One region of the Streptomyces sp. NPDC028368 genome, then DNA from elsewhere that is predicted to be linked to it. Evidence: riboswitches for the same ligand, from Rfam matches in the RefSeq annotation. Region 1 holds a riboswitch; the other holds the start of a gene.
What was found. A riboswitch is a leader RNA that binds a small molecule or an ion and turns the genes downstream of it on or off. The one in region 1 is predicted to bind glycine.
Positions count from the first base shown of each region.

Region 2: linked by a shared signal. The riboswitch ahead of gcvT (glycine cleavage system aminomethyltransferase GcvT) and the one ahead of gcvP (aminomethyl-transferring glycine dehydrogenase) in region 1 are both predicted to bind glycine.

Region 1 covers NZ_JBVHTY010000038.1:362-15,702, forward strand. Annotated here, with positions in the region: gene ACZ4S3_RS40010 (CDP-alcohol phosphatidyltransferase family protein) at 1-480, shown strand, start outside; gene ACZ4S3_RS40015 (sugar phosphate nucleotidyltransferase) at 602-3,097, shown strand; gene ACZ4S3_RS40020 (DUF881 domain-containing protein) at 3,174-4,106, shown strand; gene ACZ4S3_RS40025 (small basic family protein) at 4,103-4,435, shown strand; gene ACZ4S3_RS40030 (DUF881 domain-containing protein) at 4,441-5,385, shown strand; gene ACZ4S3_RS40035 (FHA domain-containing protein) at 5,516-6,352, shown strand; gene ftsR (transcriptional regulator FtsR) at 6,370-7,119, shown strand; gene ACZ4S3_RS40045 (bifunctional nuclease family protein) at 7,173-7,643, shown strand; gene ACZ4S3_RS40050 (MerR family transcriptional regulator) at 7,832-8,437, shown strand; gene ACZ4S3_RS40055 (DNA polymerase IV) at 8,504-9,958, shown strand; gene ACZ4S3_RS40060 (PRC-barrel domain-containing protein) at 9,868-10,251, opposite strand; glycine riboswitch at 10,367-10,464, shown strand; gene gcvP (aminomethyl-transferring glycine dehydrogenase) at 10,652-13,537, shown strand; gene ACZ4S3_RS40070 (DUF5999 family protein) at 13,624-13,824, opposite strand; gene ACZ4S3_RS40075 (hypothetical protein) at 14,125-14,718, opposite strand; gene ACZ4S3_RS40080 (glutamate-cysteine ligase family protein) at 15,312-15,341, shown strand, end outside.
Region 2 covers NZ_JBVHTY010000011.1:13,646-29,906, forward strand. Annotated here, with positions in the region: gene glyA (serine hydroxymethyltransferase) at 1-1,035, opposite strand, end outside; gene gcvH (glycine cleavage system protein GcvH) at 1,139-1,516, opposite strand; gene gcvT (glycine cleavage system aminomethyltransferase GcvT) at 1,674-2,801, opposite strand; glycine riboswitch at 2,835-2,943, opposite strand; glycine riboswitch at 2,944-3,039, opposite strand; gene ACZ4S3_RS24580 (AAA family ATPase) at 3,320-3,964, shown strand; gene ACZ4S3_RS24585 (enhanced serine sensitivity protein SseB) at 4,056-4,874, shown strand; gene ACZ4S3_RS24590 (enhanced serine sensitivity protein SseB C-terminal domain-containing protein) at 4,937-5,740, shown strand; gene ACZ4S3_RS24595 (ABC transporter permease) at 6,172-7,170, shown strand; gene ACZ4S3_RS24600 (ABC transporter substrate-binding protein) at 7,247-8,998, shown strand; gene ACZ4S3_RS24605 (ABC transporter permease) at 9,077-10,087, shown strand; gene ACZ4S3_RS24610 (ABC transporter ATP-binding protein) at 10,084-11,292, shown strand; gene ACZ4S3_RS24615 (ABC transporter ATP-binding protein) at 11,289-12,386, shown strand; gene ACZ4S3_RS24620 (M1 family metallopeptidase) at 12,545-13,954, shown strand; gene ACZ4S3_RS24625 (trimeric intracellular cation channel family protein) at 13,999-14,631, opposite strand; gene ACZ4S3_RS24630 (thioesterase family protein) at 14,732-15,580, shown strand; gene ACZ4S3_RS24635 (CU044_2847 family protein) at 15,700-16,131, shown strand; gene ACZ4S3_RS24640 (VMAP-C domain-containing protein) at 16,128-16,261, shown strand, end outside.

The sequences.
Region 1 (15,341 bases):
AAGGCTGACAACTGGGCATTGCTGGTCCTCGCGCTGAGTGGTGTCAGCGATTACCTGGACGGCAAGCTCGCCCGGCGCTGGAACCAGATCAGCAGCCTCGGCCGGATCCTGGACCCCGCGGCCGACCGGCTCTACATCCTCTCCACCCTCGTCGGGCTGACATGGCGCGAGATCCTGCCGGTCTGGCTCACCGCAGCGCTGCTGGCGCGCGAACTGATGCTGCTGATCGCGGTCGGATTCCTGGGGCGTCACGGGTATGGCCCTCCCCAGGTGAACTTTCTGGGCAAAGCGGCTACGTTCAACTTGATGTATGCCTTCCCGTTGCTCCTGCTGAGCGGCGGAAGCAGCTGGCTTCACACGCTCGCCGCCATTTTCGGATGGGCGTTCGCAGGATGGGGTACGGCGCTCTATTGGTGGGCAGGGATCCTCTACGTGGTCCAGGTCCGCCGGCTCATCAGGGCGGACGCCACGGCCGACTGAGCTCGCCGAAACGGCAGATTGTGCCAAGGCCCGGCGCCCGTACGTGAGCACGAGAACAGTGGGCGATCTGGACAGGTGAAGTCGGCAAGACCGTCGTCTCTTAGAGGAGGACGCTTCCGACATGAAGGCCGTTGTGATGGCGGGCGGTGAAGGCACTCGCCTTCGCCCTATGACGTCGAGCATGCCGAAGCCACTGCTGCCGGTGGCCAATAGGCCGATCATGGAGCATGTGCTGCGGCTGCTGAAACGGCATGGTCTCACCGAGACCGTCGTGACCGTGCAATTCCTTGCCTCGCTCGTCAAAAACTATTTCGGCGACGGGGAAGAGCTCGGAATGGAGCTCACCTACGCCCACGAGGAAAAGCCGCTGGGCACCGCGGGCAGCGTGAAGAACGCAGAGGAAGCCCTCAAGGACGACGCTTTTCTGGTCATCTCGGGTGACGCCCTCACCGACTTCGATCTCACCGACCTGATCCGCTTCCACAAGGAAAAGGGTGCCCTCGTCACCGTCTGCCTGACGCGGGTTCCCAATCCACTGGAGTTCGGCATCACCATCGTCGACGAAGAGGGTCGGGTCGAGCGATTCCTGGAAAAGCCCACCTGGGGTCAGGTGTTCTCGGACACCGTCAACACCGGCATCTACGTGATGGAGCCGGAGGTCTTCGACTATTTCGAGCCCGATGTACCGGTGGACTGGTCCGGTGATGTCTTCCCGCAGCTCATGAAGGAAGGCAAGCCGATTTACGGCTATATCGCCGAGGGGTACTGGGAGGACGTCGGCACTCACGAGAGTTATGTCAAGGCCCAGGCCGATGTGCTGGAGGGCAAGGTCGACGTCGAGATCGACGGCTTCGAGATCTCGCCCGGGGTATGGGTGGCCGAGGGCGCCGAGGTGCATCCGGACGCGGTGCTGCGGGGGCCGCTGTATATCGGCGACTACGCCAAGCTCGAGGCGGATGTGGAGATCCGCGAGCACACCGTCGTCGGATCCAATGTCGTGGTGAAGAGCGGCGCCTTCCTGCACAGGGCCGTGGTGCACGACAACGTCTATATCGGGCAGCACAGCAATCTGCGGGGCTGTGTGATCGGCAAAAACACCGACATCATGCGGGCCGCGCGGATCGAGGACGGCGCGGTCATCGGCGATGAATGTCTGATCGGCGAAGAGTCGATCGTTCAGGGCAACGTACGCGTCTATCCGTTCAAGACCATTGAGGCCGGCGCCTTCGTCAATACCTCGGTGATCTGGGAGTCCCGCGGCCAGGCGCATCTCTTCGGCGCCCGTGGGGTGTCCGGAATCCTCAACGTCGAGATCACCCCGGAACTCGCCGTACGGCTTGCGGGTGCGTATGCCACCACGCTCAAGAAGGGCTCCACGGTGACGACCGCCCGTGACCACTCCCGTGGTGCGCGGGCGCTCAAGCGTGCGGTGATCTCCGCGCTGCAGGCCAGCGCCATCGACGTACGCGACCTGGAGAACGTCCCGTTGCCGGTTGCCCGCCAGCAGACCGCCCGGGGCAGCGCCGGCGGCATCATGGTCCGTACGACGCCCGGGGTGCCGGACTCGGTCGACATCATGTTCTTCGACGAACGCGGCGCGGACCTCTCCCAGGGCGGTCAGCGCAAGCTCGACCGGGTCTACGCCCGCCAGGAGTACCGTCGGGCCTTCCCCGGAGAAATCGGCGATCTGCGTTTCCCGGCGAGCGTCTTCGACTCGTACGCCGGATCCGTACTGCGGGCTGTGGACACCACAGGCGTCGCCGATGCCGGGCTGAAAGTCGTCGTGGACGCCTCCAACGGCAGCGCCGGTCTGGTGCTGCCCAGCTTGCTGGGGCGGCTCGGCGTCGACTCGCTCACGATCAACCCCGGTCTCGATGAGTCCCGGCCGACCGAGACGGCCGATGCCAGGCGCTCCGGGCTCGTACGGCTCGGGGAGATCGTGGCGTCGGCGCGGGCCGCCTTCGGTGTGCGATTCGACCCCGTGGGCGAACGGCTTTCCCTGGTGGACGAGCGCGGCCGGATCATCGAGGACGACCGTGCGCTGCTGGTGATGCTGGATCTGGTGGCAGCCGAACGGCGCAGTGGGCGGGTGGCGCTGCCGGTGACCACGACCCGTATCGCCGAGCAGGTGGCGGCGTACCACGGGACGCAGGTGGAGTGGACGACGACCTCGCCCGACGATCTGACCCGGGTGGCCCGGATGGAGGGCACGGTCTTCGGCGGGGACGGCCTCGGCGGGTTCATCATTCCCGAGTTCAGCAGCGTCTTCGACGGCGCGGCCGCGTTCGTCCGGCTGATCGGTCTGGTGGCCCGTACTCAGATCACGCTCAGCCAGATCGATGCGCGGATCCCGCGGGCGCATGTGCTGCGTCGTGACCTCGCCACGCCGTGGGCGGTCAAGGGTCTGGTCATGCGGCATGTGGTCGAGGCGGCCGGTGACCGGGACGTGGACACCACTGATGGTGTACGGGTCGTGGAGGCCGACGGGCGCTGGGTGCTGGTGCTGCCCGACCCGGCCGAGGCGGTCACGCACCTGTGGGCGGAAGGACCGGACGACGCCTCCGCCCAGCAGCTGCTGGACGAGTGGGCGGCCGTGGTGGACAGCGCCGGCCGCTGAGCCGCGGCCCACCGGCGTGCCCGCAATCGGGCACGCCGGTGGGGCCATTGGGGGACTGCGCGGGCGACGTGCGACGATGTGCAGCATGTCGCAGCAGCGCCCCGATCGGAGCACTCCCAGGAAGTCGGCTGCGCGCCCCGATGCGTCCATGTCGCTGCTGACCAACGTGATGGATCACAGCCTCGACGACGGATACGCGGAGGCCGCCGCGCGGAAGTCCGCCGCGGGCACCCGCGGTCTGCCGCGCACCCTGCGGGCGAAGTTGGGCCTGGCCGCCGGTCTGGTGCTGGCGGCCGTGGTCGTCACGGTCGGAGCCGCTCAGGCGCGGATATCGGCACCGACGCTGGCCAAGGAACGCGAAGAGCTGATCCATCGCATCCAGAAGGGCACCAGCGAGGCGGACAAGCAGCAGAAGCGGGTGGACGCGGCCCGGGACGCGGTCAGCCGGATGCAGCGTGAGGCGCTGCACAAGCACGGCGGCGACAAGGCCGAACTGCTGGCCCTGTTGTCCGGTTCGACCGAAGTGACCGGACCTGGCGTGAAACTTGTGGTGGACGACGCCAAGGACGCGGAGTCCAGTGGGGGAGGGCCGCGGGAGAGCAGTGGCTTCTCCGACACCGGGCGGGTACGGGACCGGGATATGCAGCGCGTGGTCAACGGCCTGTGGGAGTCCGGTGCGGAGGCCATCTCCGTCAATGGGCAGCGGCTTACGTCACTCTCGGCGATCAGAGCCGCGGGAGACGCCATACTGGTCGACAACAAGCCACTGGTGCCGCCTTATACGGTGCTGGCGGTGGGGGACGGGCAGCGGCTCAGCACCGCGTTCCAGGACAGCGCCGACGGTCAGTATCTGCACGTACTGCAGGAGAACTACGGCGTACGTACCAGGATTTCCGCCGAGAGCGAGGTCACGCTGCCGCCCGCGCCCAGTTTGATCGTACGTACCGCAAAGCCGCAGGCCGGTGCCGCCAAGGCGGATGGCGCCGACACAGGGAAGGGCACATCGTGATCGCCGTACTGGGCCTCATCGTGGGAGTCGTGGTCGGGCTTGTGGTCCGACCCGTGGTGCCGACGGTGGTCGAGCCCTACTTGCCGATCGCTGTCGTCGCGGCGCTGGATGCCGTGTTCGGTGGTCTGCGCGCCATGCTGGACGGCATCTTCGACGACAAGGTCTTCGTCGTCTCCTTCCTCTCCAACGTCGTCGTCGCGGCGCTGATCGTCTTCCTCGGCGACAAATTGGGCGTCGGCGCCCAACTCTCCACCGGCGTCGTCGTGGTGCTGGGAATCCGGATCTTCTCCAACGCTGCCGCGATCCGCCGGCACGTCTTCAGGGCGTGAGGCGGATGGCAACGGACGAGACCCCTGAGCCGGAGAAGAAGCCGGAGCCGCAGCCGGACCGTAGCCCCGCCGACCGGCAGCCGATGCCTCCCGAGAGCCGGCCCGCCCCCAAGGTCGCGGGGGAGGGAACCGAAGGGCGTAAACCGGACGACGCGCAGCAGAACGATCAAAAGCCGACAGGTGTCGACGCTCCGGCCGCGGAAGCGGAAAATGGGGCTCCTGGAAAGCCGGAGAACGGTCGCCAGCGGCTGGCCGCGAGCCTGTGGCCGCCGCGGCTGACCCGGGCTCAACTGATCGTTGCGCTGCTCCTGTTCATTCTCGGCCTCGGTCTGGCGATTCAGGTACGTTCCACGAGTGACAGCAGTGCGCTGCGAGGTGCGCGCCAGGAGGACCTGGTGCGCATTCTGGACGAACTGGACAACCGCTCCCAGCGGCTGACGGACGAACAGCGGCGCCTGGAAGGACAGAAGACCGAGCTGGAGAACAGCTCGGACCAGGCCGAGGAGGCCCGTAAGCAGACCGTGGAGAAGGAGCAGCAGCTGGGCGTGCTGGCCGGGACCGTCGCGGCGCAAGGGCCCGGCATCACCCTGACCATCGACGACCCCGGGCGCTCCGTCGAAGCGGACAAGCTGCTGGACACCATCCAGGAGCTGCGGGCGGCCGGAGCCGAGGCCATCCAGGTCAATGATGTACGGGTCGTCGCGAACACTTCTCTCTCGGATGTCAGCGGCGGCGTGGAGATTGACGGCAAACGGGTCACACAGCCTTACCGCTTCAAGGTCATCGGCAAGCCGGAGGACCTGGAGCCGGCGCTGAACATCCCCGGTGGGGTGGTTCAGACTTTGGAAAAGGAGCAGGCCAAGGTGTCTGTGACCCGGCAAAGGAAGATCATTGTGGATGCCTTGCGAGAGGCGAAGCGGCCTGACTACGCTCGGTCGTCTTCGCAGTGAGGTGTCCGCGTATGTCCATGGCCCGGGGAGGGCATGAGGTAGCGGGGGGTCGGCGCACCGTGATTGTGGTGTGTGAGGGAAACTGTCTGCAGGCCGCGGACGTTCACAGGATGTCCGGATCGGCCGGTGTGTGCATCGAGGGTTCGTCCTGCCCCACGGGCGGGTCTGTTTCGTTCAAGGGGAATCGCCCGTGAAGTTGTTTGGAAAGCTGTTCGGCAAGAGCGCCCGCCAGGAGGGCGGCAGCGGCTCGGCGCGGCATCGTGCCGCGGGCCGGCCCGATGAGAGTGGCGCGGACGAGGACCGTCCGCTCTTCCGTGACGAGGTCAGCGGTCCGTCCGGGGGGCACGGCGCGGGTTCTGTTGACCCCTCCGGTGCCGGGCGCATAGGTTCCCAGGAACCATCAGCCGCACGCACGGGTGGAGGGTTGGCCTTGCCGGTTTGTACGAGATGTGGGCACCGGAACGCCGAGGCGAGCCGGTTCTGCTCCAACTGTGGTGCGCCGCTCCGCCCGGGCGCACAGCCCGAGCGCGCCTCCGAGACGACCTCGACCATCTCCATCTCGGGGATCGAGGCCTATGACGCGGAGGCGACGGGTCAGACCCAGCTGCCGTCCCTGTCCCCCGAGGCCCAGGCGGCCGTCGACGCCCTTCCGATGGGTTCGGCGCTGCTGGTTGTCCGCCGGGGTCCGAACTCCGGCAGCCGCTTCCTTCTGGACAGCGAGCTGACCACGGCGGGTCGCCACCCGCAGGGCGACATTTTCCTCGACGATGTGACCGTGTCGCGTCGCCATGTGGAGTTCCGCCGCGGCCCGGACGGCCGGTTCACGGTCGCCGACGTCGGCAGCCTGAACGGCACGTACGTCAATCGCGAGCGCATCGACTCGGTTGCGCTCTCCAATGGCGACGAGGTCCAGATCGGCAAGTTCCGGCTGGTCTTCTACGCGAGCCAGCGAGGTGCCGGTATCTGACCGGCCAGGGAAGGCATATGCGCCAATCACCGACGGGCGGTGCCGGTTCTTCCGGCGCCGCCTCCTCGGACGGCAAGCCGGTGAGCATCGGTACGGTGCTCACTTTGCTGCGCGAGGAATTCCCCGAGGTCACCATCTCCAAGATTCGCTTCCTGGAGGCCGAGGGGCTGGTCGAGCCGAAGCGCACGCCTTCCGGGTACCGCAAATTCACCGCTGCCGACGTCGAGCGGCTGGCCGGCGTTCTGCGGATGCAGCGGGACCACTATCTTCCGCTGAAGGTCATCCGGGAGCATCTGGACGCCCTGGAGCGCGGTGAGCAGGTGCAGCTACCGGCCCAGGCCACTTCCTCCCGGGACCTGGTGCCGGGCATGCGTGAGCCGGACGAGGACCGCCCGGCGGCGGCCCGGGTCAGCCGGGCCGGGCTGCTGGCGGCCGCTGAGGTCGACGAGGCGGCGCTCGCCGACTGGGAGTCGTACGGACTCGTCGTCCCCGGTCCCGACGGCAGCTATGACAGCGAGGCCGTCACGGTGGCGAAACTGGTCGCCGAGCTGGGACGTTTTGGTCTCGAGCCGCGGCATCTGCGAGCCGTGAAGGCGGCCGCCGAGCGTGAGGCGGGCCTGGTGGAACAGGTCGTGGCCCCCCTTCGGCGGCACCGTAATCCGCAGACCAGAGCCCATGCGGAGGCCACCGCCAGGGAGCTGGCGACGCTGTCCGTACGACTCCATGCGGCATTGGTTCAGACCGCGCTGCGGGGCCAGCTCCAGTGAGCAAATGACGGCCCGACTACCCAAACCTGCCGGGCACGTCCTAGGGTTGCTGTGTGAACGAGCTCGACGTCGTGGGTGTCCGGGTGGAAATGCCTTCCAGCCAACCGATCGTGCTCCTGCGGGAGGTGGGAGGCGATCGCTACTTGCCCATTTGGATCGGGCCAGGGGAGGCCACCGCCATCGCCTTTGCCCAGCAGGGCATGGTCCCTGCCAGGCCGCTGACGCATGACCTTTTCAAGGACGTGCTCGAAGCGGTGGGCCAGGAACTGACGCAGGTCCGGATCACGGATCTGCGCGAAGGAGTGTTCTACGCCGAACTGGTCTTTGCCAGCGGAGTCGAGGTCAGCGCGCGTCCGTCGGACGCCATAGCGCTGGCGCTGCGCACTGGGACGCCGATTTTCGGTACCGACGGTGTGCTGGACGATGCGGGCATCGCGATCCCGGACGAGCAGGAGGACGAGGTGGAGAAGTTCCGAGAGTTCCTCGATCAGATCTCGCCCGAGGACTTCGGCAGCAGCCAGTGACATCGGCCGGCCGAAGCGTCTGATTCCGGCCAAACTATTTAGCCATTCCCCGCGCGAGGTCACGAGAAACCACTCGTAGGGTGATTATCACTCGGCGTGGCGAGCGCGGCGATCGTTGACGCACCCCAGGTGACTGCATACCGTCGATAAGGCAGGTCCCGTCCGGGACGTGGAGGACGGAGGGCGGCGTGGCAATCACCGGTGACGGTACGGCGGCGGAAGGGGCGTTGCCGCTCCACCCGAATGCAGCAGTGAACCGCGCACCGGCACAGCCCGCCGCGGTGTCGGGGGACTGCGCGACGGGCACCATCGGCTACCGCGGTCCGACCGCGTGTGCGGCGGCGGGGATCACCTACCGGCAACTCGACTACTGGGCGCGCACCGGCCTGGTGGAGCCGAGTGTGCGCCCGGCCTACGGCTCCGGCACCCAGCGGCTGTACAACTTCCGGGACGTCGTCGTCCTCAAGATCGTCAAGCGGCTGCTGGACACCGGGGTCTCGCTGCAGAACATCCGTACCGCCGTCCAGCATCTGCGCTCGCGCGGGCTGGACGATCTGACCCGGATGACGCTGATGAGCGACGGCGCCACGGTCTACGAGTGCACCTCGCCCGATCAGGTCGTCGATCTGCTCCAAGGCGGCCAGGGCGTCTTCGGGATCGCCGTCGGCGTGGTGCTGCGGGACGTGGAGAGCGCGCTCTCCGAACTGCACGGAGAGCGTCTGGACACCGGCGAGACGCTGGTCGGGAAGAACCCGCGCGACGAGCTGGCGCGGCGGCGCCACCGGGCCGGCTGAGCCCCGCACACAGCTCCCGGCCCGGCATCGGGTCGATTGTCAGTGCCATGCGGCAGCATCGGACATGTGAGAGCCGCGCCGACGATTCTGCATCTGGACATGGATGCGTTCTTTGCGGCCGCCGAGCAGGCGGCCAAGCCGAGCCTGCGCGGCAAGCCCGTGATCGTCGGCGGGATCGGGCCGCGCGGGGTGGTCGCCACGGCGTCGTACGAAGCACGGGTCTTCGGGATCCGCTCCGCCATGCCGACCGCGCAGGCGCGTCGACTGTGTCCCAACGCCGCCTATCTCAGTCCGCGTTTCGAGCTGTACCGCCAGGTGAGTGACAAGGTGATGGAGCTGCTGCATGCGCTGTCGCCGCTGGTGGAGCCGCTGAGCCTGGACGAGGCGTTCGTGGACCTGGAGGCGGGCGGTGTCGCGGCCGAGGTGGGTGCCGTACGGGGCGTGGGGGAGCGGCTGCGGCGGGAGATACGGGAGGCCACGGGGCTGACCGGCTCGGTGGGGCTCGCCGGGGCCAAGATGCTGGCGAAGATCGCGTCCGAGGCGGCGAAGCCGGACGGCCTGGTGGTGATCGAGCCCGGCACGGAGCGGGAGCTGCTGGGGCCGATGCCGGTGCGGACGCTGCCCGGGGTGGGGCCGGCGACGGCCGAGGCGCTGCGCCGGGCCGGGATCCACACCGTCGCGGAGACCGCGGAGGCGGGGCAGGACGAGCTGGTGCGGCTGCTGGGGAAGTCGCATGGGGCCGGGCTGCATGCGATGGCGCTGGGGCAGGACGACCGCCCGGTGGTGGCCGAGCGGGATGCGAAGTCCGTTTCGGTCGAGGACACCTTCGAGGTCGATCTGACCGACCGGACGCGGGTGCGGGCCGAGCTGGTGCGGCTGGCCGAGCGCTGTGTGCAGCGGCTGCGGGCGGCCGGGCGGTCCGGGCGCACGGTGGTGATCAAGGTGCGTAACTACGACTTCTCGACGCTGACCAGGTCGGAGACGCTGCGCGGGCCCACGGACGACCCCGCGGTCGTACGGGAGGCGGTGGCGCGGCTGCTGGAGACGGTGGACACCACGGGCGGGGTGCGGCTCCTCGGCGTGGGGGTCAGCGGGCTGGCCGATTTCACGCAGGAGGATCTGTTCGCCCAGTTCGCGACGGAGCAGGAGGCCGAGGAGGCGGCGGCCAGGGCCGCGGCGGAGCCGGTGGCGGATGCGGCGGGGGAGCCGGAGACGGCGGAGGAGCGGCCGCGGCGCTGGCATCCGGGGCTCGATGTGGTGCACGACGAATTCGGCAGCGGCTGGGTGCAGGGCAGCGGGGTGGGGAGGGTGACCGTACGTTTTGAACAGCCGTGGTCCGCACCGGGGAGGGTGCGGACCTTTGCCGTCGATGACCCGGCGCTGCGGCCGGGGGAACCATTGCCGCTGGTGGGCGGGGCGCCTGCGGGTGCTCAGTCCTCGGAGCCGGCGACCCGGCCGAAGTCCTTGTCGCCCGAGGGCGGGCGGGGGTCGGAGGCGGGGGAGGAGATATCCAGTCGGTAATGGTGGTACAGCTGGAGTTCCTGCTCGGGGGAGAGATGGCGGCCCACCCCGAAGTCCGGGGCATCCTTGATCAGCTTGCGGTCGTAGGGGATCTGCAGCCCCTCATCGCCCAGCTCGCTCGGTTCCAGGGGGACGAACGCATCCCGGCTGAAGAGGCCGGTACGCACCGCAGCCCACTCCGGCTCGCCTGTCGCGTCATCGAGATATACCTCGTCAATGGTCCCGATCTTGGTGCCGTTCCGGTCGAACGCTTTGCGGCCGATCAGGCTCCGGGGATCGATATCTGTGTGCACAGCCCCTCCTTCGTGGTCGCAACGGCATTGTGACAACTACCAAACGGCACATTTCATGCCCTGGCCACTCGAGGGTTCCCTCTTGAGGTGCGCTGGTAGGCTGACGGATGGCCGCTGACCCCATGCGGGAGAGTCCCTTGCCGTTCGCGGCGGGGGCGCCGAAGGAGCAAATCCTCCCCGGAATCTCTCAGGCATCCGTACCGCATGGACGAGGTCACTCTGGAAAGCAGGGCGGGCCGCGGACGGCATGGTGCCGGGCCCCTCCTCACCGACGGTGAAAGCCGGCCCGCAGCCCGCGGCCCGGTGAAGCTCTCAGGTTGAGATGACAGAGGGGGAGGCCGTCCGGGCACCAGCGCCTTGGTGCCCCTCGTAGGTCGCAATGACCAGGAGGCCCCCGCAGATGACCACCAATCGCATCTCCTTGACCGAGCTGGAGCGCGGCACCCCCTTCGAGCGTCGGCACGTCGGTCCCGACCACGAGGCGCAGGCCAAGATGCTCGCGCAGGTCGGCTTCGGATCGCTGGACGATCTCACCGACACCGCCGTACCCGACGTGATCAAGAGCGCGGAGGCGCTCGGCCTGCCGCAGGCCCGTACGGAGGCCGAGGTGCTCAAGGAGCTGCGCGGCCTCGCGGACCGTAACCAGGTCCTCGCCTCCATGATCGGACTCGGTTACTACGGCACGTTCACCCCGCCGGTGATCCTGCGCAACGTCATGGAGAACCCCTCCTGGTACACGGCCTACACGCCCTACCAGCCGGAAATCTCGCAGGGCCGTCTGGAGGCGCTGCTGAACTTCCAGACCATGGTCGCCGACCTGACCGGCCTGCCGACCTCCGGTGCCTCCCTGCTGGACGAGGGCACCGCCGCGGCCGAGGCCATGGCGCTCTCCCGCCGTATCGGCAAGGTCAAGGAGGGCGTCTTCCTGGTCGACGCGGACTGTCTGCCGCAGACCGTCGCGGTGATCCAGACCCGCGCCGAGCCGACCGGCGTCGAGGTCGTCGTCGCGGACCTGAGCGACGGCATCCCCGCCGAGATCGCCGAGCGCGGCGTCTTCGGCGTGCTGCTGCAGTACCCGGGTGCCTCCGGCGCGGTGCGTGACCCGCGCGCCGTCATAGCCCAGGCCCAGGAGCTGGGCGCGGTCGTCACCGTCGCCGCCGACCTGCTCGCCCTGACGCTGCTGACCTCGCCCGGCGAGCTCGGCGCGGACATCGCGGTGGGCACCACCCAGCGCTTCGGCGTCCCGATGGGCTTCGGCGGGCCGCACGCCGGCTTCATGGCCGTACGCGACAAGTTCGCCCGCAGCCTGCCCGGCCGTCTGGTGGGCGTCTCGGTCGACGCGGACGGCAACAAGGCCTACCGCCTGGCCCTGCAGACCCGCGAGCAGCACATCCGCCGCGAGAAGGCCACCAGCAACATCTGCACCGCTCAGGTGCTGCTCGCCGTCATGGCCGGGATGTACGCCGTCTACCACGGCCCCGACGGCCTGCGGACCATCGCCCGGCGCACCCACCGCTACGCCGCCGTCCTGGCCGAGGGCCTGCGGGCCGGCGGGGTGGAGATCGTGCACGGCGCGTACTTCGACACGCTCACCGCGCGGGTGCCCGGCCGGGCCGCCGAGGTCGTCGCCAAGGCCCGCGAGGCCGGTGTGAACCTCCGCCTGGTGGACGCCGACCTGGTCGGTATCGCCTGCGACGAGACCACCGGGCGTGCGCAGCTGGCCGGTGTCTGGGGCGCCTTCGGGGTGACCGGCGACGTCGAGCAGCTGGACGCCGTCGCTGCGGAAACGTTGCCTCAGGGGCTGCTGCGCGGCGACGACTACCTTGCCCACCCGGTCTTCCACCAGCACCGTTCCGAGACCGCGATGCTGCGCTACCTGCGCACGCTGGCCGACAAGGACTACGCGCTGGACCGCGGCATGATCCCGCTCGGCTCCTGCACGATGAAGCTGAACGCCACCACCGAGATGGAGCCGGTCACCTGGCCCGAGTTCGGCCAGCTGCACCCCTTCGCACCCGCCGACCAGGCGCAGGGCTATCTGACGCTGATCCAGGAGCTGGAGGAGCGGCTCGCCACGGTCACCGGCTACGACAAGGTCTCCATCCAGCCGAACGCCGGATCGCAGGGCGAGCTGGCCGGTCTGCTGGCCGTGCGCGCCTATCACCGTGCCAACGGCGACGAGCAGCGCACCGTCTGCCTGATCCCCTCCTCGGCGCACGGCACCAACGCCGCCAGCGCCGTGATGGCCGGCATGAAGGTCGTCGTCGTCAAGACCGGCGAGGACGGCGAGGTCGACACCGACGATCTGCACGCCAAGATCGACAAGCACCGTGACGAGCTCGCGGTCCTGATGGTCACCTACCCCTCCACGCACGGCGTGTTCGAGGAGCACATCACCCAGATCTGCGCGGCGGTGCACGACGCCGGCGGCCAGGTCTACGTCGACGGTGCCAACCTCAACGCGCTGGTCGGCCTCGCCGAGCCCGGCAAGTTCGGCGGCGATGTCTCGCACCTCAACCTGCACAAGACCTTCTGCATCCCGCACGGCGGCGGCGGTCCCGGCGTCGGCCCGGTTGGCGTCCGCGCCCACCTGGCGCCGTACCTGCCCAACCACCCGCTGCAGCCCACCGCGGGCCCCGAGACGGGCGTCGGGCCGATCTCCGCGGCCCCCTGGGGCTCGGCCGGTATTCTGCCGATCTCCTGGGCGTACGTCCGCCTGATGGGCGGCGAAGGCCTCAAGCGGGCCACCCAGGTCGCGGTCCTCAGCGCCAACTACATCGCCAAGCGCCTGGAGCCGCACTACCCGGTGCTCTACACCGGCCCCGGCGGCCTGGTGGCACACGAGTGCATCATCGATGTCCGGCCGCTGACCAAGGCGACCGGCGTGAGCATCGACGATGTCGCCAAGCGGCTCATCGACTACGGGTTCCACGCGCCGACGATGTCCTTCCCGGTGGCCGGCACGCTGATGATCGAGCCGACCGAGAGCGAGGACCTGAACGAGCTGGACCGGTTCTGCGACGCGATGATCGCCATCCGCGCGGAGATCGAGAAGGTCGGTTCGGGGGAGTGGGACAAGGACGACAACCCGCTGTGCAACGCCCCGCACACCGCGTCCGCGCTCGGCGGCGACTGGGCCCACCCGTACACCCGCGAGGAGGCCGTCTTCCCGGCCGGCGTCGTGGCCGCGGAGAAGTACTGGCCGCCGGTGCGCCGTATCGACGGTGCCTTCGGTGACCGTAACCTCGTCTGCTCCTGCCCGCCGCTGGACGCGTACGACGCCTGATGCGGCCGTACGGGGTACCCCGTACAACATCAAGGGCCCTCGGCGATGTCCGCCGGGGGCCCTGTTGTACTGCCAGGGGTGGCGCGTCAGGCCACGCTGGCGACCCGCTCGGCCTGCCGGTGCGGGGCGATGACCTGTCCGTCCGGCAGCAGCTCACCGGTGTCCTCGAAGAGCAGGACGCCGTTGCACAGCAGGCTCCAGCCTTGCTCGGGGTGGTGCGCCACGGGATGAGCGGCTTCCCGGTCGCTGGAGTCTGCGGACGGGCAAGGAGGTTGGTGCTGACACATGGGAGTTGTCTTTCGCTGCGGTGTGAACGTCGTCGTGCGGCTCGATGAGGTGGTCATGGCCGCTCCCCCGTTTCCATCGGTTGAACCCAGTGTTGCCCCACGGACGGGTTTCCGCAGGGATTTCGCCGCAGTGGTACTCACTGGATAAGGACGCATCACCCGTGCGGGCGGTTCAATTGCATTCCTTCCCAAGGACGTTGGGAGTCGTGTTGACCCACTGGACCGCCCGGGTGAGCGCAAACGAGCGCCCCGCGGCCGGAAAGGGTCGCGGGGCGCTCGGCTGGGCGACGGTGTGCGCCGTCAGGCCGCCGGGGAGTCGAGCAGCGGGCCGGGCGGGGTGAGGCGCAGGGTGAGCCGGGGGAGCAGATCGGCGACCCGCTGCGGGCGGTGCGGGGCGATTCCCGGCGGGGCGGGCGCCAGCGGCACCAGCAGATCACCGGGGGCGGGCAGCCCGGCGGCGCCGTCCGAGGCGATGTCGTGATGCAGCCAGAGGGTGAGCATGTACAGCTCCGGGACGGACAGCAGCCGCGGCTGGTACGCCGTGGCCAGGGAGTCGGCCTGCTGGAGCGCCTGCTCGGTCGCGCCGACATAGGGGCCGCCGCAGAAGTGCGAGAACGTCCACCCGTCGGCCGTGAGCATCGCCTCGGCAGCCGCCACGGCGCGCTCGCCGCTGCGCACCAGGAAGCGCCATCCGGCCAGCCGGGTAAGCGGCGTGTCGCCGCCGCGGCTGACGTCGTCCCAGACGTGGACGGGCAGCGGGTGGTCGGGGCCGAGCGGACCCTGATGGGCGCGCAGGGCGGAGGTAGGGGCCTCGCGAACGGCGGTGGGCGAGCTGAGGGCGGCGAGAACGCTGCGCAGGGCGGGCGCAGGGGCAGGGGGGAGATGCAGCGGCATGGTGGGTCGCCTCTCACTTCGGAGACACGGTGAAGCCGGGCAGGTGCGGACGGCGCTGTCAGCGGGTGGGGCCAGAGCATGGCCGGCCGGCGCGGCGGCCCGTGGGTCAGCCCGCAGTGCCCCAGTGCCGGTGAGAACACCGCACCACTGGGCGCCAACTCTCTGCCTCGTCTGCGGAGTTTATACGACGTATGTTCTGAAAATGTTTCGGCTAGTTGTCTTGCGAATTTCCTGCAAGGGGGAATCCGGACCCTTCTGAAGGGTGGTTTCCGCCGCTTTGCGCAGGCCTTTGGATGCGCCACCTCGCATTTCCCTGGAGGTGTGGTAGGCCGGATCTCGTCGGTGTTTTTCACAAGAGAATTGCGGATGGCGATCGCCGCCGAGATATGCCCATGGAATGTGCCACGAGTGAACCCTGGTGTGTTCCCGGCCCGCCACCACTTCGAGCCTATCGGGACGGGCACGCCCCCGAGGCGTTATGGATCAGATTGCTGGGGCATCATCGACCGTAGCGCGTGCCCCGGTGGTGTCGGGGACGGCCCCAACCGGCCCGTGGTCGCGGGCCGTTCGCTTGATCGAGGAGGGACCCTTCGATGGGGGAGAAGGTCGCCGCGGACGGGATA
Region 2 (16,261 bases), on a different contig from region 1:
GATGCCGACCTCGTGGAGGCGGTCCTCGGCCTGCTGACCGTCCAGGTCGCTGTTGCGCAGGTCGACCAGGACCAGGTGGACGTCGGTGCCGCCGGAGAGGACGGAGACGCCGACCTCGGTGACGTCCGGCTGGATCAGGCGCTCGGCGAGGATGCGGGCGCCGTCCAGGGTGCGCTGCTGGCGCTCCTTGAACTCCTCGGACGCCGCGACCTTGAAGGAGACCGCCTTGGCCGCGATGACGTGCTCCAGCGGGCCACCCTGCTGACCCGGGAAGACCGCCGAGTTGATCTTCTTGGCGAGTTCCTGGGTGGAGAGGATGACGCCGCCGCGGGGGCCGCCCAGCGTCTTGTGGGTGGTGGTGGTGACGACGTGGGCGTGCGGCACCGGGGAGGGGTGCAGGCCCGCGGCCACCAGGCCGGCGAAGTGCGCCATGTCCACCATCAGGTACGCGCCGACCTCGTCGGCGATGCGGCGGAACTCGGCGAAGTCCAGCTGGCGCGGGTACGCGGACCAGCCGGCGACGATCAGCTTCGGGCGGTGCTCCTTGGCGAGGCGCTCGACCTCTTCCATGTCGACCAGGTTGGTCTTCTCGTCGACGTGGTAGGGCACCACGTTGTAGAGCTTGCCGGAGAAGTTGATCTTCATGCCGTGGGTCAGGTGCCCGCCGTGCGCGAGGTTCAGACCCAGGATGGTGTCGCCCGGCTTGATCAGCGCGAACATCGCCGCGGCGTTGGCCTGCGCACCGGAGTGCGGCTGGACGTTGGCGGCCTCGGCGCCGAAGAGCGCCTTGATGCGGTCGATGGCGATCTGCTCGACGACATCGACGTGCTCGCAGCCGCCGTAGTAGCGGCGGCCGGGGTAGCCCTCGGCGTACTTGTTGGTGAGGACGGAGCCCTGGGCCTCCATGACGGCGACGGGAGCGAAGTTCTCCGACGCGATCATCTCGAGGGTGGACTGCTGGCGGTGGAGCTCGGCGTCGACGGCGGCGGCGACGTCGGGGTCGAGCTCATGGAGGGAGCTGTTGAGAAGCGACATGAGTCTTTCCTGGAGTCAGGGGGCTCGATGGGGGTCCCCCCGGACGGAGTCCGGGAGAGCTTCCACGCGGGCGGCGGCAGGGACGGGGAAGGGCCGGGAGGCCTCAGCCCTGGACGAAGGCGGCGTACTCGTCGGCCGAGAGCAGGTCGCCCGGCTCGCCGCTGATCTTCACCTTGAACAGCCAACCGCCCTCGAACGGGGCGGAGTTCACCAGCGAGGGGTCGGCGACGACGTCCTCGTTGGTCTCCACGATCTCGCCGTCGACGGGCGCGTAGAGATCGCTGACCGACTTGGTGGACTCCAGCTCACCGCAGGTCTCGCCCGCCGTGATCGCCGTGCCGACCTCGGGCAGGTCCACGTAGACGACATCGCCGAGCGCGTTGGCGGCGTGCTCGGTGATACCGACCGTCGACACGCCGTTGTCGGCGGCCGACAGCCACTCGTGCTCCTTGCTGTAGCGCAGCTGCTGGGGGTTGCTCATGGCTCGATTCTCCTGTACGCGAAGGTGTGATCGTGAAAGGGGTCTGGCGCGTCTTGCACAGTGAGACGGCAGCGGGTGCCGCTCCCGTGGTGAACCGTTACGTCAGAACGTCGGACGCTGACATCCGCCGCTGACTTCCGCTGCTTGCTTCCGGCGCTTACTTCTGGCGCTTGTAGAAGGGCAGCGCGACGACCTCGTACGGCTCATGGCTTCCACGGATGTCCACGGCCACACCCTCGGTGCCCGGCGTGGCGTAGGCCGCGTCCACGTAGGCGATGGCGAGCGGCTTGCCCAGGGTGGGGGAGGGTGCCCCGGAGGTGACCTCGCCGATGACCGTGCCGTCGGCCGCGACGACCTGGTAACCGGCGCGCGGCACCCGGCGCCCCTCGGCGATCAGTCCGACCAGCTTGCGCGGCGGGGTGACCTCGGCGCGCTCGGCGGCCGCCGTCAGCGCGCCCCGGCCCACGAAGTCACCGTTGTTGGTGGTCTTCTCGAATTTCACGACCCGGCCCAGGCCCGCGTCGAACGGCGTGGTCGCGGTGGTCAGCTCGTGCCCGTACAGCGGCATGCCCGCCTCCAGACGCAGCGTGTCGCGGCAGGAGAGCCCGCACGGGACCAGCCCGGCGTCCTTGCCCGCCTCGGTCAGCGCCTCCCAGAGGGCGACCGCGTCCGCGGGCCGTACGAACAGCTCGAAGCCGTCCTCGCCGGTGTAGCCGGTACGGGCGATCAGTGCCGGGACACCGGCGACGGTGCCCGGCAGGCCCGCGTAGTACTTGAGGCCGTCCAGATCGGCGTCGGTCAGGCGCTTGAGGATGCCGGGGGACTCCGGTCCCTGGACGGCGAGCAGGGCGTACGCGTCCCGGTCGTCGCGGACCGCGGCGTCGAAACCGGCCTGCCGCTGCATCAGCGCGTCCAGCACCACCTGGGCGTTGGAGGCGTTGGCGACGACCATGTACTCCTGGTCGGCCAGGCGGTAGACGATCAGGTCGTCGAGGATGCCGCCCTGCGCATCGCAGATCATGGTGTAGCGGGCACGGCCGGTCTTGACTCCGCCGATGTTGCCCACCAGCGCGTAGTCGAGGAGGTCGGCGGCCTGCGGTCCGGTGACGGTGATCTCGCCCATGTGGGAGAGGTCGAAGAGACCGGCGCGGGTGCGGACGGCGACGTGTTCGTCGCGCTCGCTGCCGTAACGCAGCGGCATGTCCCAGCCGGCGAAGTCGGTCATGGTCGCGCCGAGCGCGCGATGGGTTTCATCCAGCGCGGTGCGGCGGGGGGCATCAGTCATGGTTCTGGGCTCCCAGGCATGGGTGACAAGACGTTCTCCCCATCTGTCATCGGAACCTGAGAGGTTCACCGGGATCCCGCGAACGGACCCGGTTTGCACCTTGGGTGGAGCCGCACCGCTGCGGCTCGCTTTTCAGATCTGCCTCGCCCGCGCGGTATAGGGGCCTGAGAGATTCAAGGGAGGACTTGCTCCTTCGGCGCCCCGCCGTGGCGGCCGGGGACTCTCCCGCGCGGATTCAAGCGGCCGGTATGCAGTTGGCTGTGCACAGGTGAGCAGAGGTGCGCACGTGGCGCCGACATCATTGCACGGGATCGCCGGATGGAGGAGGGGTGGCCGTCACCCGGTCACGACGTGGGCAGATCCGGCAATCGCCTTGAAGGGCATTACCTTTTCTTGACACTCTGCGGGGAGGGGACGGGACCGAACGGACCCGAACCGGACCGGGAGGGGCGATCACGGTGCACAGCGAAGCCGCATTCGCGACAACGTCAGGGGTCGCTCCCCAGGGACCGCCGGCCGTGGCGCGCCGTCCTCGGCGCGCGCCGAGGAATGTCGTACGGCCCGGCCGCGGCGCCGGCGTCGTGGACCTGCGGGGCGCCGGCCGCGCCCCGGTGGAGATGCGCTTCCCGGCGGGCGATCTGGTGGTGGTCTCCGGGCTGCCCGGCAGCGGCAAGAGCACCCTGATGCACCGCATCGTGCCGTCGCTGGACGCGCGGGGCGCCGCGGTGCACCGCATCGATTCGCAGGACGTGCGCGAGCGCTGGGAGCGGGGCAGGCTGCGCCGGCTGCCGTACGGGCTCTACCGTCCGCTGGTCCGGGCCGCGCACTACCTCGGGCTGCGCCGGGCGCTGCGTTCCGGTGCCAGCGTGGTGGTGCACGACTGCGGGACGCTCGCCTGGGTGCGCCGGTGGATCGCGCGGGCGGCCCGGCGCGACGGCCGTGGGCTGCATCTGGTGCTGCTGGATGTGCCGCCCCGGGTGGCGCTGTCCGGCCAGCGGTCGCGGGGGCGCGGGGTTTCGGGCTATGCCTTCGCGCGGCACCGGGGTGCGGTGGGCCGGCTGGTCGGTGCGGCCGAGTCGGGGCGGCTGCCGCGCGGGTTCGGCTCGGTGGTGCTGCTGGACCGGCGCGCGGCGACCGTGCTGGAGACGGTCGGTTTCGACTGAGCCGGCGGGCCCCTGCCCCGCACGTCCCGCCTCCCGGTTTCTCGTCTAGGGTCGTTGGCCAGATGGCGCGGTTCGGAACGGGTGGATGCAGATGACATTTCCGGAGCAGGGGAACTTTCCGGAGCAGGGAATACCGCAGCTGGCCTGGCCTGCGAACGAGTTGGAAGAAGTGCTCTCGGCCGCGGTCGGGCACCCGGGCGCGGGTGGCCGGATCGTGGAGGTCCTGGGGCGCAGCCGGGTGTGGGTGCCGCTGCCCAACGGCGGCGGACCGGAGTACGCGGGGCCGGGCGGGCGCGGACTGGATCTGCCCACGGTCGAGATCGAGGGCGTGGCATACGTTCCGGTCTTCAGCTCCGAGCAGGAGTTCATGAAGGCCGTCGGGTCGCATATGTCCTTCACCGTCGCCCCGGCCCGGGAGTTCGCCCGCGGCCTGCCGCCGAAGCTGGGGATCGCGGTCAACCCGGACGGCACCATCGGCGTCCCGCTGCCGCCGCTCGCGGTGGCCGAACTGTGCCGGGCGGGGCGTGCGGAGGCGGACGGCGGTCTGCCGAGCGGCGGCCGGGTGCGGCTCTTCGAGCCGGACTGGCAGGAGGAGCCGGTGGACTTCCTGGCCGCGGCCGGACTGGAGTTCTCCGGTGCCGGAATTGTCCTGACTGCCCGGCGTGCCCTGGCAAGTGTCGAGGGCGACACGCCCACACTGTTCGTCGGTGTTCAGATGGCGGCCGACCTCTCCGCGCTGCACGACGGCACCGCCCGCCAGGCGGCCCTGGATGCCCTCGGACGTGCGCTCGGCGCGGTGCCGGTGCCCTGGCCCGTACAGCTGGTCATGCTCGACATCGCCCAGGGTGATCCCGTCGCCGACTGGATGCTGGAGCGCGTGCGGCCCTTCTACTCCCGGGACCACTCGTAAGCTGGTTGGATGACGGGCGGGCGCACCCACACGTGCCCTGCCGATGAGAAGGGACGGACCACGTGAGCGCGGGTGCGCATCAGGGAGCGGCGGCGGCCGGTCAGGTCGAACAGGCGCTGCAGCAGGTCTCGCCCGGCCGCTACGACGCCTATGAGGCGCTGCTGCAGGCGCTCGCCGCCGGCCAGGTCTGGATGCTGCTGTGGCAGGGCCGCGCCGGGATGCCCGATGCGCAGTACGGAAACATGGAGGTCGAGGGCCTGGGCTATGCGCCCTGTGTGACCTCCGCCGCCGAGCTCGCCGCGTCCGGCTGGAACCGCGACCACGAGCTCGTCACCGGCCCCGAGATCGCCGCCGCGCTCTTCCCCGACCGCTGGGGTCTGTGGCTGAACCCGCATGCCCCCGGCGGCGGCGTCGGTATTCCGTGGCTGGATCTGCGCCGGATCGCCGGCGGCCTCGACCGGCTGCCCGCCGGGCCGCTGCGGATCTCCGAACCGGTCATCGACATTCCGCAGTTCTATGCCCTGCTCGCGCAGAATGCCCATCGGACGCCCGCTGTGCGGTCGTTGCGCCGGGCTTGGGTGCAACCCGCGCTGGGTGCCCCGTATCTGGCGATCGGCCTGGATCTGTACGACACCGGGCAGCAGGCGGTGGACTCGGTGCGGCTGATGATTCAGCAGTCGATCGGTGCCGTTCCGGATGGTTTGCCCGTGTCGACGGTCGCGATGAACGACGAATTCGACCCCGTCGGCATGTGGATGCGCGCGTCCACCCGCCCCTTCTTCGACCGCGACGGCTACGGCCAGGCACCGGGTCAGCCGACCGCCGCCGCGCCCGCGTACGGATACGGCTACCCGCGCCCGTACTGACGCCCACGTCAGCACCGGAGGCCGCCGTCGGGCGTCGCCACCGGCGTCGATCTTGGGGCGAATTGGCCCCATGCGCCCCGCAGTTGAGTGCCGCTGCCGCACATATTCGCTCCGCTCAGCCGGTATTGCCGTCCGTATAACGGAACCCCGCTGGCCACATCACAGTTGCGCATCCATTCACCGCCAGGTCTGGTGAGTGATCGCGAATCGGATGAAGACTCCCGCAACAGAGAGCTTCGGCTCTTTGTACGACCGACCATCCCAACCGGCATTGCGTGATCCCTGGACTTTCCCTGGGCGCACTTCCGCGATGTCCGTTCGACTTTGCCTCGGCCGCGCCCGTTGCGGCTGTTGCACCAGTGATGTGAACCAAGCCGCTACCGCGGCGGGCATGGGCCGACCACCGTCGGCCGAGAGGGGTCAAAGGCACCGTGACCGCACCGATCGAGACCACCGGGGCGGCTGCTGAGGCGCAGCCGGAAGCGGTGCTGCAAGGCGTGGAGAGCAAGCGCATCCAAGGGCGCTCACTCGGCCAGATCGCGCTGCTGCGCTTCCGCCGCGACAAGGTCGCGGTAGCGGGCGCCATCGTTGTCATCCTGCTCGTCATCCTCGCGGCGCTCTCGCGTCCCCTCCAGGCCCTGCTCGGCCTGGACCCGGACAGCCCCAACCAGAGCCTGATCGACCCCAACACCACGCTGCCCAAGGGCGACTTCGGCGGCATGAGCGCCGATCACCCCCTGGGCGTGGACCCCAAGTTCGGCCGGGACCTGCTCGCCCGCATCATCGAGGGCTCGTGGGTGTCGCTGATCGTGGCCTTCGGCGCGACCCTGCTGTCCGTCGCCATCGGCACCGTCCTCGGTGTGGTCGCCGGTTTCTACCGGGGCCGGGTGGACGCGTTCATCAGCCGCATGATGGATGTCTTCCTCGCCTTCCCGCTGCTGCTGTTCGCCATCGCGATCTCCGCCTCGCTGCAGGGCGGCGCGTTCGGCATGGAGGGTCTGCCGCTGCACATTTCTGTCCTGATCTTTGTGATCGGCTTCTTCAACTGGCCGTACATGGGGCGGATCGTGCGGGCGCAGACACTGTCGCTGCGGGAACGCGAATTCGTGGACGCCGCGCGCGGCATGGGCGCCCGCGGGCCGTTCATCCTCTTCCGAGAACTGCTGCCCAACCTGGTGGGACCGATCATCGTCTACTCGACGCTGCTGATCCCCTCCAACATCCTCTTCGAGGCGGCGCTGAGCTTCCTGGGCGTCGGCATCCAGCCACCCCAGGCGTCCTGGGGCGGCATGCTCAACCAGGCGGTCAAGTACTACGAGGTCGACCCTCAGTACATGATCGTCCCCGGCCTCGCGATCTTCGTCACCGTGCTGGCGTTCAACCTGCTCGGTGACGGTCTGAGGGACGCGCTGGACCCGCGCAGCCGCTGATTTCCGCCGGCATCTGCGCCCAGAAGCCTCAACCACCTATTGACGTTTTCGACGAACGAAGGGGATACCGACCACGATGCGAAGGTCAGTTCCGGTCGCGGCTATCGCGGCCATCACCAGCGCCGGCCTCTTGCTGGCCGGCTGCAGCGGGGGCAAGGGCTCCGACAGCGGCTCCGGCAAGGCGAACGCCGCGACCACAGGGGTCGTCAACGCCTCGGACGCGAAGGGCGGCACGCTCAACTACGCGATGAGCGACGCCCCCGAGTCGTTCGACCCGGGCAACACCTACTACGCCTTCATCTACAACTTCAGCCGGCTCTACGCGCGCCCGCTCACCACCTTCAAGCCGGGCGCCGGCAAGAAGGGCAACGAGCTGGTCCCGGACCTGGCCGAGTCGATGGGCAAGCCCACCGACGGCGGCAAGACCTGGACGTACAAGATCCGCAAGGGCCTGAAGTACGACGACGGCTCCGCGATCACCTCACAGGACGTCAAGTACGCGGTCGAGCGCAGCAACTTCGCGCGCGACACCCTCTCGCTGGGCCCGAACTACTTCCAGCAGTTCCTCAAGGACAACGACGGCGGCTACAAGGGTCCCTACAAGGACAAGAGCAAGGCCGGTCTGAAGTCCATCGAGACGCCCGACGACCAGACGATCGTCTTCCACCTCAAGAAGGCGTTCGCCGAGTTCGACTACCTGGTCAGCGCCCCGCAGACCGCCCCGGTGCCGCAGGCCAAGGACAAGGGCGCGGACTACACCAAGTCCGTGGTCTCCTCCGGCTCGTACAAGTACCAGAGCTACGAGGAGGGCAAGCAGCTCACCCTCGTCCGTAACCCGCACTGGTCCGCCAAGACCGACCCGCTGCGCAAGCAGCTGCCGGACAAGATCGTCCTGAAGCTGAAGGTCGCCCAGTCGACCATCGACAAGGACCTGCAGTCCGGCAACACCCAGATCGACCTGGCCGGCCGCGGCGTCGACGGCCAGACGCAGGCCCAGCTCCTGACGGACCCCAAGGAGAAGGGCAACACCGACAACACGCTCGGTCAGCGGCTCGTCTACACGGCGCTCAACACCAACGTGAAGCCGTTCAACAACATCGAGTGCCGGACGGCCGTCGAGTACGCGGTCGACAAGAAGGCCGTGCAGACCTCGCTCGGCGGCCCGATACGCGGCGATATCGCCTCCACGGTGCTGCCGACCGACATCGACGGCTACCAGAAGTTCGACCTGTACCCGCAGAAGTACAACAAGGACAAGCTGGACCTGACCGAGGCCAAGAAGCACTGGGCCAAGTGCGGCGCCGGCAAGATCGACACCACCATCCTCGCGCGCAGTGACCGTCAGGACGAGGTGGACGCGGCCACCTCGGTCATCGAGTCGCTGAAGAAGATCGGCATCAACGCCAAGATCCAGAGCTACCCGACGAGCAAGTACACCTCGGACTACGCCGGTGTGCCCAAGTTCAACAAGAAGAACAACGTCGGCCTGATCATGTTCCAGTGGGGCTCGGACTTCCCGACCGGCTACGGCTACCTGCAGCAGATCCTCAACGGCAAGGCGATCAGCCAGTCCGGCAACTCCAACCTTTCGGAACTGGACGACCCGGAGATCAACAAGCTGCTCGACACCGCCATCGCCAACACCGACAAGGCTGCTCGCGAGAAGGCGTACGCCGCGATCGACAAGAAGACGATGGAGCAGGCGGCGATCGTCCCGCTCACCTACTTCAAGGTCCTGATGTACCGCTCGCCCCAGGCCACCAACATGGTGTCCACCTCGGCCTTCAGCGGTCAGTACGACTACCTCAACATCGGCGTCAAGAAGTAGCAGCCCTGGAAGGCAGGTGAAGGCATTGGTGTCCGCGGGCCGGTCGCAACCGGTCCGCGGCGCCGACGCCGCATCCCCGTGTTCTCGTACATCATCCGCAGGTTGATCAGCGCAGTGATCCTGCTGCTGATCGTCAGCGCGGTCACCTTCGGCATCTTCTTCCTGCTGCCGAAAATGGCCGGGCAGACCACCGACCAGCTTGCCCAGCAGTACATCGGAAAGGCCCCCACGCCCGCGGACATCGCCGCGGTGAAGAAGAATCTCGGCCTGGACAAGCCCGTGTACGAGCAGTACTGGGATTTCCTCAAGGGCATTTTCGTCGGCGTCGACTACAAATTCGGTCCGGAAGCGGCCAAGTGCCATGTGCCGTGCTTCGGTTACTCCTTCAAAACACATATCGAGGTCTGGCCGGAAATCCAGTCCCGGCTCCCGGTGACGCTGTCGCTGGCCGCCGGTGCGGCCGTGCTGTGGGTGGTCTCCGGTGTCGCCACCGGTGTGCTCTCCGCACTGCGTCCCGGCTCGCTCTTCGACCGGCTGGCCATGGGCGTCGCCCTGGCCGGTGTCTCGCTCCCCATGTTCTTCACCGGCGCCCTGGCGCTGGCCCTGTTCACCTACCAGTGGCCGATCTTCGAACGCAGCGATTACGTACCGCTGTTGGAGGATCCGTTCCTGTGGGCCCGGACCCTGGTCCTGCCCTGGGTGACCCTGGCCTTCCTCTACTCCGCGCTCTACGCCCGGCTCACCAGAGCGGGCATGCTCGAGACGCTCAGCGAGGACTACATCCGCACCGCCCGCGCCAAGGGCCTGCGGGAACGCAAGGTCGTCGTACGGCACGGCCTGCGGGCCGCGCTCACCCCGATCATCACGGTCTTCGGCATGGACCTGGGCCTGCTGCTCGGCGGCGCGCTGATCACCGAACAGGTCTTCTCCCTCAAGGGAGTCGGCGCCTTCGCGGTGGAGGCGATCAACGCCAACGACCTGCCGAACATTCTCGGCGTCACCCTGCTCGCCGCGTTCTTCATCGTCATTTGCAACCTGGTGGTGGACGTTCTGTACGCCGCCGTAGACCCGCGGGTGAGGCTCTCGTGACCGACTCCTCCGAGGACAAGAACGGCGCGGCGGAAGCTGCCGGAACGGCTGAGGCGAAGCCCGAGGCGACGGCTGAGGCCAAGACCGAGGCCAAAGCGAAGACTGAGGCCAAGCCCGAGGCCAAGGCCGGGGAGGCCGAGCCCACCCCCGACACCGGGGACCGGAAGACCTCCTCCTTCCTCGAAGTACGCGACCTCAAGGTGCACTTCAACACCGACGACGGCGTGGTGAAGTCCGTCGACGGGCTGACGTTCAGCCTGGAGAAGGGCAAGACGCTCGGCATCGTCGGCGAGTCCGGGTCCGGTAAATCCGTGACCTCGCTCGCCGTCATGGGACTGCACCGGGCCTCGCGCCAGCAGCGCAGCAAGGTGACGATGTCCGGCGAGATCTGGCTGGACGGCAAGGAGCTGGTCGGCGCCGATCCGGACGAGGTGCGCCGGCTGCGCGGCCGGCAGATGGCGATGATCTTCCAGGATCCGCTGTCCGCGCTGCACCCCTTCTACTCGGTCGGCAACCAGATCGTGGAGGCGTACCGCGTCCACAACGACGTCAGCAAGAAGACCGCGCGCAAGCGGGCCGTCGAGATGCTCGACCGGGTCGGCATCCCGCAGCCGGACAAGCGGGTGGACGACCATCCGCACCAGTTCTCCGGCGGTATGCGCCAGCGCGCCATGATCGCGATGGCGCTGGTCAACAACCCGGAGCTGCTGATCGCGGACGAGCCGACCACCGCCCTGGACGTCACCGTCCAGGCGCAGATCCTGGACCTGATCCGCGATCTGCAGAAGGAGTTCGGCTCGGCGGTCATCATCATCACGCACGACCTGGGTGTGGTGGCCGAGCTGGCCGATGACCTGCTGGTGATGTACGGCGGCCGGTGTGTGGAGCGGGGGCCCGCGGACAAGGTGTTCTCCGCGCCCCAGCACCCCTACACCTGGGGTCTGCTCGGCTCCATGCCGCGTATCGACCGTGACCAGACCGACCGGCTGATCCCCGTCAAGGGCTCGCCGCCCAGCCTGATCAACGTGCCGTCCGGCTGTGCCTTCAATCCCCGTTGCCCGTACGCGGATGTCCCCAAGGACAACCTCACCCGCACGGTGCGCCCCGAACTGCGCCAGGTCGACGGCGGGCACTTCTCCGCCTGCCACATGGCGCAGGAGGAGCGGGAGCGTATCTGGACCGAAGAGATTGCGCCGAAGCTGTGACCGAGACGACAGACGAGCAGAACAAGAAGATCCCGCTCCAGAAGGGGACGGAGGAGCCGCCCGCTCGGGCGTCCTCCGAGGCCGAGCCCCTGCTGCGCGTCCGAGGCCTGGTCCGCCACTTCCCGATCACCAAGGGCCTGCTCAAGCGCCAGGTCGGGGCCGTACAGGCGGTCGACGGCATCGACTTCGACGTCCTGCCCGGGGAAACCCTCGGCGTCGTCGGCGAGTCCGGCTGCGGCAAGTCGACGATGGGCCGGCTGATCACCCGGCTCGACGAGCCGACCGGCGGCTCCATCGAGTTCCAGGGCCAGGACATCACCCACCTCTCGCCGGGCAAGCTGCGGCCGATGCGGCGCGACGTCCAGATGATCTTCCAGGATCCGTACGGTTCGCTGAACCCGCGGCACACCATCGGCGGCATCGTCTCCACCCCCTTCCGCCTCCAGGGCGTCGAGCCCGAGGGCGGCGTGAAGAAGGAGGTGCAGCGGCTGCTGGAGCTGGTGGGCCTGAGCCCGGAGCACTACAACCGCTATCCGCACGAATTCTCCGGTGGCCAGCGTCAGCGCATCGGCATCGCCCGCGCGCTGGCGCTCAAGCCCAAGCTGGTGGTCGCCGACGAGCCGGTCTCGGCCCTCGACGTCTCCATCCAGGCCCAGGTCGTCAACCTCATGGACGACCTCCAGCAGGAGCTGGGCCTGACGTACGTCATCATCGCCCACGACCTCTCGGTCATCCGGCACGTCTCGGACCGGATCGCGGTGATGTACCTCGGCAAGATCGTGGAGCTCAGCGACCGCAAGTCGCTCTACGAGACGCCGATGCACCCGTACACCAAGGCGCTGATGTCCGCCGTGCCGGTGCCCGACCCCAAGCGGCGCACCCAGCGCGACCGGATCCTGCTCAAGGGCGATGTGCCCTCGCCGATCAACCCCCCCTCCGGCTGCCGGTTCCGTACCCGCTGCTGGAAGGCGACCGAGGAATGCGCCACCACCGAACCGCCGCTGGTCGCCCTGCGCACCGGCCACCAGGTGGCCTGCCACCACCCGGAGAACACGCCGGCCGACCGGTCCGAGAAGCAGCTGAGCGGCAAATAGACGCCGAAGAGGCACTGAATGAGCACCGAGTGAGCAGCAAGTAAGCAGTAACTGCCGAGGAATTGGCAAAGTCCTGGGCATAGCGGGGCGGGAGAGTGCAGAGTCGGCACGGTTGTTCATCATCATCCGTGTGTTCGAAAGGTCCGAAGGGACGGCTCATGGCACTCTCCCGTTCTGCCCGTCGCACCTCCCGCTGGCTCGCCCTCGCCACGGCGGTGGCCTCCGCCGCCACCATCGCCGCGGCCCCGGCCGCCTCGCCCGGCGCCCCCGGCATCGGCGACCCGTACTTCCCCGATCTGGGCAACGGCGGCTTCGACGCCCTGCATTACGACCTCGGCGTCAGCTATCACCCCGGCTCGGGCCGCCTCGACGGCCGTACGACGCTGACCGCCAGAGCCACCCAGAGCCTTTCCGCCTTCGACCTCGACCTGCAGAAGCTGCGGGTCGACTCGGTCCGGGTGAACGGCCGGCGCGCCCACTTCGCCCGGTCCGGCGACGAGATATCGGTGACCCCCGACTTCCCGCTGGCCAAGGGCCGCAAGTTCACCGTCACCGTCGTCTACCACGGCGTCCCCCAGCCGCTCAGCGGCCCGATCGTCTTCGGTTCCGACTACGGCTGGATGAAGACCAAGGACGGCGTCTTCGTCGCCTGCGAGCCGAACGCCGCCTCGACGTGGTTCCCCTCCAGCGACCACCCCAGCGACAAGGCGACGTACGACATCCGCATCGACGCCCCCAAGGGACTGACCGGCGTCTCCAACGGCCGGCTCATCAACTCCGGGGAGGCGCACGGCCGTTCCTATGCCCACTGGCGCGAGCGGCGCCCGATGGCGACGTACCTGGCCACCGCCACCATCGGCAAATTCGACGTCCGTACGGGCACCACCCCCGCCGGCACGCCCATCTACGTCGCCACCGACCCGACCCTGCCCGCCGGCAATGTCGACGTCTACGGCATCACCGCCGAGGCCACCGACTACTGGTCCAAGGTCTTCGGCCCCTACCCCTTCGAGGAGACCGGCGCGATCGTCGACGACATGCCGCAGGCGGGCTTCTCCCTCGAGGTGCAGTCCAAGCCGGTCTACTCCGCCGTACGCAACGAGACCACCATCGTCCACGAGCTGGCCCACCAGTGGTTCGGCGACTCGGTCTCCGTCAAGCAGTGGAAGAACATCTGGCTCAACGAGGGGTTCGCCAGCTACGCGCAGTGGCTGTGGGACGAGCACAAGGGCACCCGGAGCGCCCATGACGCCTTCCTCAAGCAGTACGCCGCCGCCCCCGCGGACGACGGCTTCTGGAAGGTCAAGGTCGGCGACCCGCAGCGGGACACCATGTTCGCGAACGCGGTCTACAAGCGGGGCGCGATGACCCTGCAGGCGCTGCGCGAGCGGATCGGCGACAAGGCGTTCTTCAAGCTGCTCCCGGCCTGGACCTCGGCGCACCGCTACGGCACCGCGGAGACATCCCAGTTCATCGCGCTCGCCGAGAAGATCTCCGGTCAGCAGCTGGACGACCTGTTCCACACCTGGCTTTACACGGACAGCCGCCCGGCGCTGCCCGGGAAGTAGACCGCCACCGGAAGCCGCGGCTCGGCCACCCCGCCCCGCCCGTGCTAGCCGTCGTCCCGCCCGTCGCGGCCGCTGAGCTGCGCGGGCCGCGGCAGATGTACCCCGAAGTACACCGCGCCCATGCGCAGCGCGAACACCACCCCCGCCGAGACCCCCGCGGCGGGGGTGGCTCCCACGCCGAGGTGGTGCAGCGCCAGGTAGCAGCAGGCGCCCGCGAGGGCCGCGATCGCATAGACGTCCTCGCGCAGCAGCAGCGGCGGGAACTCCCCGCACAGCACATCGCGGATGACCTCACCGGCGACCCCGGTCAGTACGGCCAGAATGATCACGGCCAGCGGCGTCACGCCCGCCTCGATGGCCGCCCGTGCCCCGATCACGGTGACCACGGCCAGCCCGACCGCGTCCACGACCAGCAGCGATTTGTGCGGCAGTTGCCAGAACCGCAGATAGATCATGGTGCCGACGCCGACGCAGATGATCAGGGTCAGCAGCACCCAGTCGTGCGTCCAGTACAGCGGATGCCGGTTGAGGATGGTGTCCCGCAGCGTGCCGCCGGAAATCGACGCGGCGAACGCGAGCACCAGGCCGCCGAAGGGGTCCATGTTGGCCCGGTAGGCGGCCAGCACCCCGCTCGCGGCGAAGGCGGCGACGCCGACCAGGTAGAGCACGTGAAGCATGGGGGCATCATCGCAGGCCCGGACCGACCGCCTCCGCTTAGGGCCCGACGCTTGAAATTGACACTACCGGTCGGTAACTAATCCGTGTAGCGTGCCCGGCATGGCAACGGTGACCATTGGTAACAGCGAGTTCGACCGCGATACGGCGGTCACGCGCCGCGCCCCCGGCGTCTACGACGCGCACCTCTCCGCCGGCTGGACGATCATCCAGGCGGTCAACGGCGGCTATCTGCTCGCCCTCATGGGCCGCGCGCTGGGCGACGCCCTCCCGCACCCCGACCCCTTCTCGGTCACCGCCCACTACCTGACGGCCTCCGTCCCGGGCCCCGCCGTCATCCGTACCGAGGTGGTCCGCAGCGGCCGCACGATGTCGACCGGCACCGCGACCCTCGTCCAGTTCGCCGAGGACGGCACCGAGGTGGAGCGGCTGCGGGTACTCGCCGCGTACGGCGACCTGGACGCGCTTCCCGACGACGTCCGTACGACCGCCAAGCCGCCGGCCATCCCCCCGTACGAACACTGCCTGGGCACCGACAGCGCCCCCGGCGGCCGCCCGGCCATCTCCGGCAGCACGGCCATCACCGACCGCCTCGCCCTCCGCCTCGACCCGGCCACCGCCGGCTGGGCCGTCGGCGCGCCCTCCGGCAACGGGGAGATGCGCGCCTGGTTCGGCCTCGCCGACGGCCGCGACCCCGACCCGCTCTCCCTCCTCCTGACCGTCGACGCCCTTCCGCCGACCGCCTTCGAACTGGGCCTGGCGGGCTGGGTCCCCACCGTCGAACTCACCACCCACATCCGTCACCGCCCGGCCCCGGGCCCGCTCCGCGTCGCCATCACCACCCGTAACCTGGCGGGCGGCTTCCTGGAGGAGGACGCCGAGGTCTGGGACAGCGAGGACCGACTGGTCGCCCAGTCACGGCAGTTGGCGCGCACCGTGCTGCACGGCTGACACCCGCGCCCCGCGGGCCGCCGCCTCGTCCTTTTCGCAGGTGGCTCCGGGTGCGCAAGCGAAAAGTGTGACGCAAAAGAGCGCGCGGTGGCGGTGCGGCTCGTGTCAGACTGACCGGCATGGGGGACGTGGCGCTGAAGCTGGAGGACGGGACCGTCGTATGGCTGCGCGCCGAGGGGCCGGCCACCGACGGCGGCTCCGGCGCGGCCGCAGGTCGAACTCCCGCCGCCGAGGGGGAGTTGGAGCTGCCCGACGCGTTCGGCTCCGCCCAGCCGGTCAGCGTGGACGGCCGGATGAGCCGCGCCCTGACCCGGGGCGGTGAGGCGCTGGAGGAGGCCCTGCGCCCGCTCGGCGGCGTCCTCGCCCAGATCCACCGCTCGATCGCCGACGGCAGCCACCGCCCCGACGAGGTCACCGTGGAGTTCGGCGTCACGCTCGGCTCCGATCTGCGCCTGGGCGTCTTCTCCGGGAAGGGCGACGCGAGCTTCAAGGTCAGCGCCAAGTGGAACCTCGGCAGCGGCGCGGGTGAACCCGGCGGGGCCGCACCGTGATCCACGGCGCAGGTCCGGACACCCCGCTCCAGCTGTCCTTCGCCTCCGTACGGCACGGCGAGAGCGCCGTCGGCGCGGGCGTGCTGGTCGCCGAGCGGCTCGTCCTGACCTGCGCCCATGTCGTCAACAG